Regions from separate parts of the Mesorhizobium sp. Arg314 genome, predicted to be linked through region 2. Evidence: riboswitches for the same ligand, from Rfam matches in the RefSeq annotation. Region 2 holds a riboswitch; the other holds the start of a gene.
What was found. Region 2 has a riboswitch for S-adenosylmethionine ahead of ACWGS9_RS01235 (O-succinylhomoserine sulfhydrylase). Riboswitches for the same ligand answer to the same signal wherever they lie in the genome.
Positions count from the first base shown of each region.

Region 1: it holds a riboswitch for S-adenosylmethionine, as region 2 does, so the genes downstream of both, metX (homoserine O-acetyltransferase MetX) here and ACWGS9_RS01235 (O-succinylhomoserine sulfhydrylase) in region 2, are expected to answer to the same signal.

Region 1 covers NZ_JBSKBP010000013.1:148,137-151,540, reverse strand. The annotation lists gene ACWGS9_RS16520 (prephenate/arogenate dehydrogenase family protein) at 1-222, opposite strand, end outside; gene hisC (histidinol-phosphate transaminase) at 229-1,332, opposite strand; SAM riboswitch at 1,481-1,558, shown strand; gene metX (homoserine O-acetyltransferase MetX) at 1,655-2,824, shown strand; gene metW (methionine biosynthesis protein MetW) at 2,916-3,404, shown strand, end outside.
Region 2 covers NZ_JBSKBP010000001.1:271,743-275,146, forward strand. The annotation lists gene araD1 (AraD1 family protein) at 1-669, shown strand, start outside; gene ACWGS9_RS01230 (2'-deoxycytidine 5'-triphosphate deaminase) at 704-1,798, opposite strand; SAM riboswitch at 1,876-1,953, shown strand; gene ACWGS9_RS01235 (O-succinylhomoserine sulfhydrylase) at 2,010-3,200, shown strand; gene ACWGS9_RS01240 (ceramide glucosyltransferase) at 3,235-3,404, opposite strand, start outside.

The DNA.
Region 1 (3,404 bases), on a different contig from region 2:
CACCGAGACGATGACGAGGTCCGCGCCGCGCACGGCTTCGCTGGCGTCGGTGCTGTAGGAGTCGCCAAGGCCTAGCTCCTCGGCGCGCTTCAGCGTCGATGCGCTGCGCGTCGCAATCGCGATGTGGCGCGCCAGGCCCTCGCGGCGGATGATTCGGGCGAGCGACGAGCCGATCAGGCCGATGCCGACCAGCGCTATTTTCTCGAACATCGGTGATGCCATGGTGTTCTAGCTTTTCAGGAAGGTCTTGAGCGCGTCGATGACGCCGCGATTGGCCTCTTCGGTGCCGATGCTCATGCGCAGCGCATTGGGGAAACCGTAGCCGGTCACGCGGCGCAGGATGTAACCGCGCGCACTGAGATAATCGTCCGCTGCCGCCGCCGAATGCTTCCTGCCGTCGGGAAAGTGGATCAGCACGAAATTGCCGACGCTGGGCGTGACGCGCAGGCCGAGCCCGGTCAGCTCCGCGCTGAGCCAGGCCAGCCACTTCTCGTTATGCGCAACGCTGCGCTCGATATGGGCGCGGTCGCGGATCGCGGCGATGCCGGCCTCGATCGCGGTCGCGTTGACGTTGAAGGGGCCGCGCACGCGGTTGATCGCATCGACGATATGCGCCGGCCCATACATCCAGCCGATGCGCGCGCCGCCAAGGCCGAGCTTGGAGAAGGTGCGGGTCATCACCACGTTGTCGGAACTGCCGGCAAGCTCGATGCCGGCCTCATAGTCGTTGCGCCGCACATATTCGGCATAGGCCGCATCGAGCACCAGAAGCACGTCCTTCGGCAGGGCAGCGTGCAGCCGGCGTACTTCCTGGAACGGCACATAGGTGCCGGTCGGATTGTTGGGATTGGCGAGGAACACGATCCGCGTCGCCGGCGTCACCGCGGCAAGGATCGCGTCGATGTCGGCGCGCTCGTCGGTCTCCTTGACCGCGACAGGCTTGGCGCCGGCCGCCTGGATGTAGATCTTGTAGACCATGAAGGCGTGCTCGGTGAACACGGCCTCGTCGCCCGGCGCCAGATAAGTCTGCGCCAGCAGCCCCAGTATCTCGTCGGAGCCGTTGGAGCAGATGATGTTAGCCGGGTTGAGGCCATGCACCTCGGCGATCGCCTCGCGCAGCCGGCGGGCGGAGCCATCCGGATAAACATCCAGCTTTGCCGCAACCTCACGCGCGGCCTCGATCGCCTTCGGCGAAGGTCCGAGCGGATTTTCGTTCGACGACAGTTTGTAGACTTTCGTCACGCCGGCCGGCGCGGTGCTTTTTCCCGGCACATAGGCCTCGATGTCCATAATGCCCGCGCGGGGCGTCGGACGGGGCTGATCCTGCTTCATGTCACAAATCCGTCGAGAAGGCCTCTTCAAGGCCGCAGCGGAAATACAGGCCACAGGCTGGAATGTCGAGTGCCGGCGCTTGGCACCCGCGCCCGCCCGCGAGAAGGCTACCCGTTGACGAAGCGCGGCGCTGGTCCTAGAAGGTCTGCCAGACTTCCGTGGTGATTTGGCCGGTCGGCTTGCAGCCACGTTAAACAACTCGCTAAAGGGCCGTTTGCAACCTGTAACCGGCTTTGCGACGGCAATGCCGGTTTTTTGTTGTCCGCTGCCGGCCGGACACCGCATCGGGATGAGACCGATGCGGGACAGGATGAGGACGGACATGGCCGCTCAGCGCGCTGCAAGGACCAAGGACGAGGCCGACCATCCGTCGAGCCCGGTGCTGCAGTTCGGCCCCGACAAGCCGCTGAAGCTCGACGCCGGCACCTTGCTTTCGCCTTTCCAGGTCGCCTACCAGACCTACGGCACGCTCAACGACGCGCGCTCCAATGCCATCCTCGTCTGCCACGCGCTGACCGGCGACCAGCACGTCGCCAACACCAATCCGGTGACCGGCAAGCCGGGCTGGTGGGAGGTGCTGATCGGCCCCGGCAAGATCATCGACACCAACCGCTTCTTCGTGATCTGCTCCAACGTCGTCGGCGGCTGCCTCGGTTCGACCGGCCCGGCCTCGACCAATCCGGCGACCGGTAAGCCGTACGGCCTCGACCTGCCGATCATCACCATCCGCGACATGGTGCGCGCGCAGGCGATGCTGGTCGATCATTTCGGCATCGAAAAACTGTTTTGCGTGCTTGGCGGCTCGATGGGCGGCATGCAGGTGCTGGAATGGGCGGCCAGTCATTCGGAGCGCGTGTTCTGCGCCCTGCCGATCGCCACCGGCGCGCGCCATTCCTCGCAGAACATCGCCTTCCACGAGGTCGGCAGGCAGGCCGTCATGGCCGACCCGGACTGGCACGGCGGCAAATATCTCGATTTCGGCAAGCGCCCGGAAAAAGGGCTCGCCGTCGCGCGCATGGCCGCCCACATCACCTATCTTTCGGAAGCCGCGCTTCACCGCAAGTTCGGCCGCAACCTGCAGGACCGCGAGGCGCTGACCTTCGGCTTCGACGCCGATTTCCAGATCGAAAGCTATCTGCGCCATCAGGGCATGACCTTCGTCGACCGCTTCGACGCCAATTCCTACCTCTATCTGACCCGCGCGATGGACTATTTCGATCTTGCCGCAGATCACGGCGGGCGCCTCGCCGACGCTTTCGCCGGCACCAAGACGCGCTTCTGCCTCGTCTCCTTCACCAGCGACTGGCTGTTCCCGACCGAGGAGAGCCGCTCGATCGTGCATGCCTTGAACGCGGCGGGCGCTTCCGTCTCCTTCGTCGAGATCGAGACGGATCGCGGCCATGACGCCTTCCTGCTCGACGAGCCGGAGCTGTTCGCGGCCATCAACGGCTTCATCGCCTCCGCCGCCCGCGCCAGAGGGCTCGGCGCATGAGCGGCTCGCGATCGCCAATGCATGTCGCCCAGGAGCGCGCGGCGGTTCGGGGACAACGACATGCATCAAAACAAAAGCCGGAGGTGTCCCCATGAGCGTCAACCGCGCCCAGCGCGTCGACCTCGACGTCGTCACCGACCTCATTCCATCGAACTCGCGCGTGCTCGATGTCGGCTCGGGCGACGGCGTGCTTTTGGAGCTTTTGCAGGAGACCAAGCAGGTCGACGGCCGCGGCCTGGAACTGTCGCAGCGCGGCGTGAATGAATGCGTCGCGCGCGGCCTCTCGGTCATCCAGGGCGACGCCGACACCGATCTTGCATTCTACGCCGACAAGGGTTTCGACTTCGTCGTCCTGTCGCAGACGCTGCAGGCGACGCGCAACCCGAAGGTGGTGCTCGACCAGCTGCTCAGGATCGGCAACCGCGCCATCGTATCCTTCCCCAATTTCGGCCACTGGCGCGTGCGCTTTTCACTGCTGGTCAAGGGCAGGATGCCCGTCACCAAGGACCTGCCCTACTCCTGGTACGACACGCCCAACATCCACTTCTGCACCATCCGCGACTTCGTCAATCTGTGCGAG
Region 2 (3,404 bases):
GGCGAGGAGGAGCTCACCGATTCCATGAAGATGTTCCGCATGGGTCTCGAAGGCGGCAAACCCGCCAAGGGCCAGGTCGGCGTGCAGCCGGAATGGTTCTACAAGGGCAACGGCACGATGGCGGTGGCGCCCGGCGCGCCCCTGATGTCGCCCGCCTTCGCGCAGGACGGCGGCGAGGAGCCAGAGATCGCCGGCATCTATGTGATCGGCGATGACGGCGCGCCGTTCCGCGTCGGCTTCACGCTGTCGAACGAGTTCTCCGATCACGTCACCGAGCGGGTGAATTATCTGTTCCTCGCCCATTCCAAGCTGCGCAACGCCTCGTTCGGCCCCGAAATCCTGATCGGCGACCTGCCCGCCGATATCCGCGGCGCATCGCGCATCTGGCGCGACGGCAAGCTCTTGTGGGAAAAGCCGTTCCTGTCGGGCGAAGCGAACATGTCGCACACCATCGCCAATCTCGAGCATCATCATTTCAAATATTCGGCCTTCCGCCAGCCGGGCGACGTGCATGTGCATATGTTCGGCACCGCGACATTGTCCTTCGCCGACGGCATCAGGACCGAGGCCGGCGATACTTTCGAGATCGAGGCGCAGGATTTCGGCCTGCCGCTGCGCAATCCGCTGGAGATCGAAAAGCCGGTGAAGGTGGCGGTGAAGGCACTGTGAGTGGGTGATCTCCCCACAAGGGGCAGTTCCAACCTCAGCGCGCGGCGCGGAAGTGCTTGGAGAGCTTCAGGCCCTGCGCCTGATAGTTCGAGCCGAGATCGGTGCCGTAAAGCGCCTGCGGCCGCTTCAGCATGTGCTCGTAGACGAGACGGCCGACGATCTGGCCGTGGTCGAGGATGAACGGCACCTCGTGGCTGCGCACTTCGAGCACCGCGCGGCTGCCGCTGCCGCCGGCGGCGGAGTGGCCGAAGCCCGGATCGAAGAAGCCGGCATAGTGGACGCGGAATTCGCCGACCAGCGGATCGAACGGCGTCATCTCGGCGGCGTAGAGCGGCGGCACGTGCACGGCCTCCCGGCTGACCAGGATGTAGAATTCGTCGGGATCGAGGACCAACTCGCCGGCGCCGCTCTTGTAGATCGGCTCCCAGAAATCGACGACATCCTGCGCCGCGCGCTTGTCGACGTCGACGAGGCCGGTGTGGTGCTTGCCGCGGTAACCGACAAGGCCGTCCTTGTCGCCATCGAGGTCGATGGAGAGCGCGATGCCGCCGCCGGAAATGTTGGGCGGCTCGGTGGCGACCAGCATCTCGGCGCGGTGAAGGTCACGCAGTTCACTCTCGGAAAGCACGGCGTTGCCGGTGCGGAAGCGGATCTGCGACAGGCGCGATCCGGCACGCAGGACGATCGGGAAGGTGCGCGGGCTGACTTCGAGGTAGAGCGGCCCGTGATAGCCGGCGGCGATCTTGTCGAACTCGTGGCCACGATCGGTCATGACGCGCGTGAAGATGTCCAGCCGGCCGGTCGAGCTCTTCGGGTTGGCCGAAGCTGAAACCTCGGCCGGCAATGCCAGGCTCTCGAGCAACGGCACGATGTAGACGCAGCCCGTCTCGAGCACCGCCCCCCCGGTAAGGTCGATCTCGTGCAGCTTCAGCCGCTCGAGCTTGTCGGCGACCAGGTGGTCCGGGCCAGGCAGGAACGAGGCGCGCACGCGGAAGGCTTTGTCGCCGAGCCTGAGGTCGAGGCTGGCCGGCTGGATCTGATCGGCATCCAGCGCGCGCGGCGACTTCAGCGCACCGGACTGGAACAGCGCGGAGATATCCTGGTCGGGAAGAATGCCTGTCTGCCGCAAAGTCTTACTCCGCTCTGCTGGTACAAACCTCTTAATGAAGCCGGCAATTGACGCAAGCGCGGCGCGGGTCTAAAGGGTCGTTATCCCGTGGTGATTTGGCCGGTCGGCTTGCAGCCACGTTAAACAAGTCGCTAAAGGACCGTCGAGCCGCAAGGCTATATGGACCGGTTGCGACTTCGCGGCCGGTTTTTTTGTGTCTGGAAGCAGGGCTATGAGCACCAAGAAGCGCAACTGGAAACCTCAGACGGCACTCGTGCATGGCGGAACATTGCGTTCCGGCTTCGGCGAGACCTCCGAGGCGATGTACCTCACCCAAGGCTATGTCTATGAGACGGCGCAGGCCGCGGAGGCCCGTTTCAAGGGCGAGGAGCCGGGCTTCATCTATTCGCGCTACGCCAATCCGACCGTCGACATGTTCGAAAAGCGCATGTGCGCGCTGGAAGGGGCCGAGGATGCCCGCGCCACCGCCTCCGGCATGGCGGCTGTCTCCGCCGCATTGCTCTGCAGCGTCAAGGCCGGCGATCATATCGTCGCGGCGCGCGCTTTGTTCGGCTCCTGTCGCTGGGTGGTCGAGACACTGGCGCCGCGCTACGGCATCCAGGCGACGCTGGTCGACGGCACCGACATCGCCAATTGGGAAAAGGCGATAAGGCCGAACACCAAGCTTTTCTTCCTGGAAAGCCCTACCAATCCGACGCTGGAGGTGGTGGACATCGCGGCAGTCGCAGCACTTGCCAATTCGATCGGCGCCCGGCTGATCGTCGACAACGTCTTCGCCACCCCGCTGCAGCAGAAGCCGCTGCAGCTCGGCGCCCATATCGTGGTCTATTCGGCGACCAAGCATATCGACGGCCAGGGCCGCTGCCTTGGCGGCGTCATCCTGTCCGACAAGAAATGGATCGACGAGAACCTGCACGATTATTTCCGCCATACCGGCCCGAGCCTGTCGCCCTTCAATGCCTGGACGCTGCTCAAGGGCCTGGAGACGCTGCCGCTGCGCGTGCGCCAGCAGACAGAAAGTGCGGGCAAGATCGCCGATTTCCTGGCCGGCAGGCCGGAGATAGGCCGCGTCATCTATCCGGGCCGCGCCGACCATCCGCAGGCCGATATCGTCAAGAAGCAGATGTCGGGCGGCTCGACGCTGATCTGCCTGGACGTCAAGGGCGGCAAGCAGGCGGCCTTCGCCTTGCAGAACGCGCTCGACATCGTGCTGATCTCCAACAATCTCGGCGACGCCAAGAGCCTGATCACCCATCCGGCGACGACGACGCATAAAAACCTGAGCGACGAGGCGCGCGCCGAGCTCGGCATCGGCCCTGGTACGCTCAGGCTCTCCGTAGGTCTGGAGGACACCGACGATTTGCTGGCCGACGTCGAACAGGCGCTGAAGGCGGCCAAATAGGACCTGTCGCGGCGCCCGCAGCGACCATAGGACTTCAGGCGAGCTCTTCCAGTTCGGTCATCGCCTTGGTGCGGATGGTCATGGCGTTGCCGCGCCATTCGACGGCGCCGCCGAACCAGGCGCGCGCCCAGATGGCGGGCAGCATCGCGTCGCGCGCGATCATCGCGGTGACGCTGCGCGGCGACAGATACCAGCCTTTGGCCG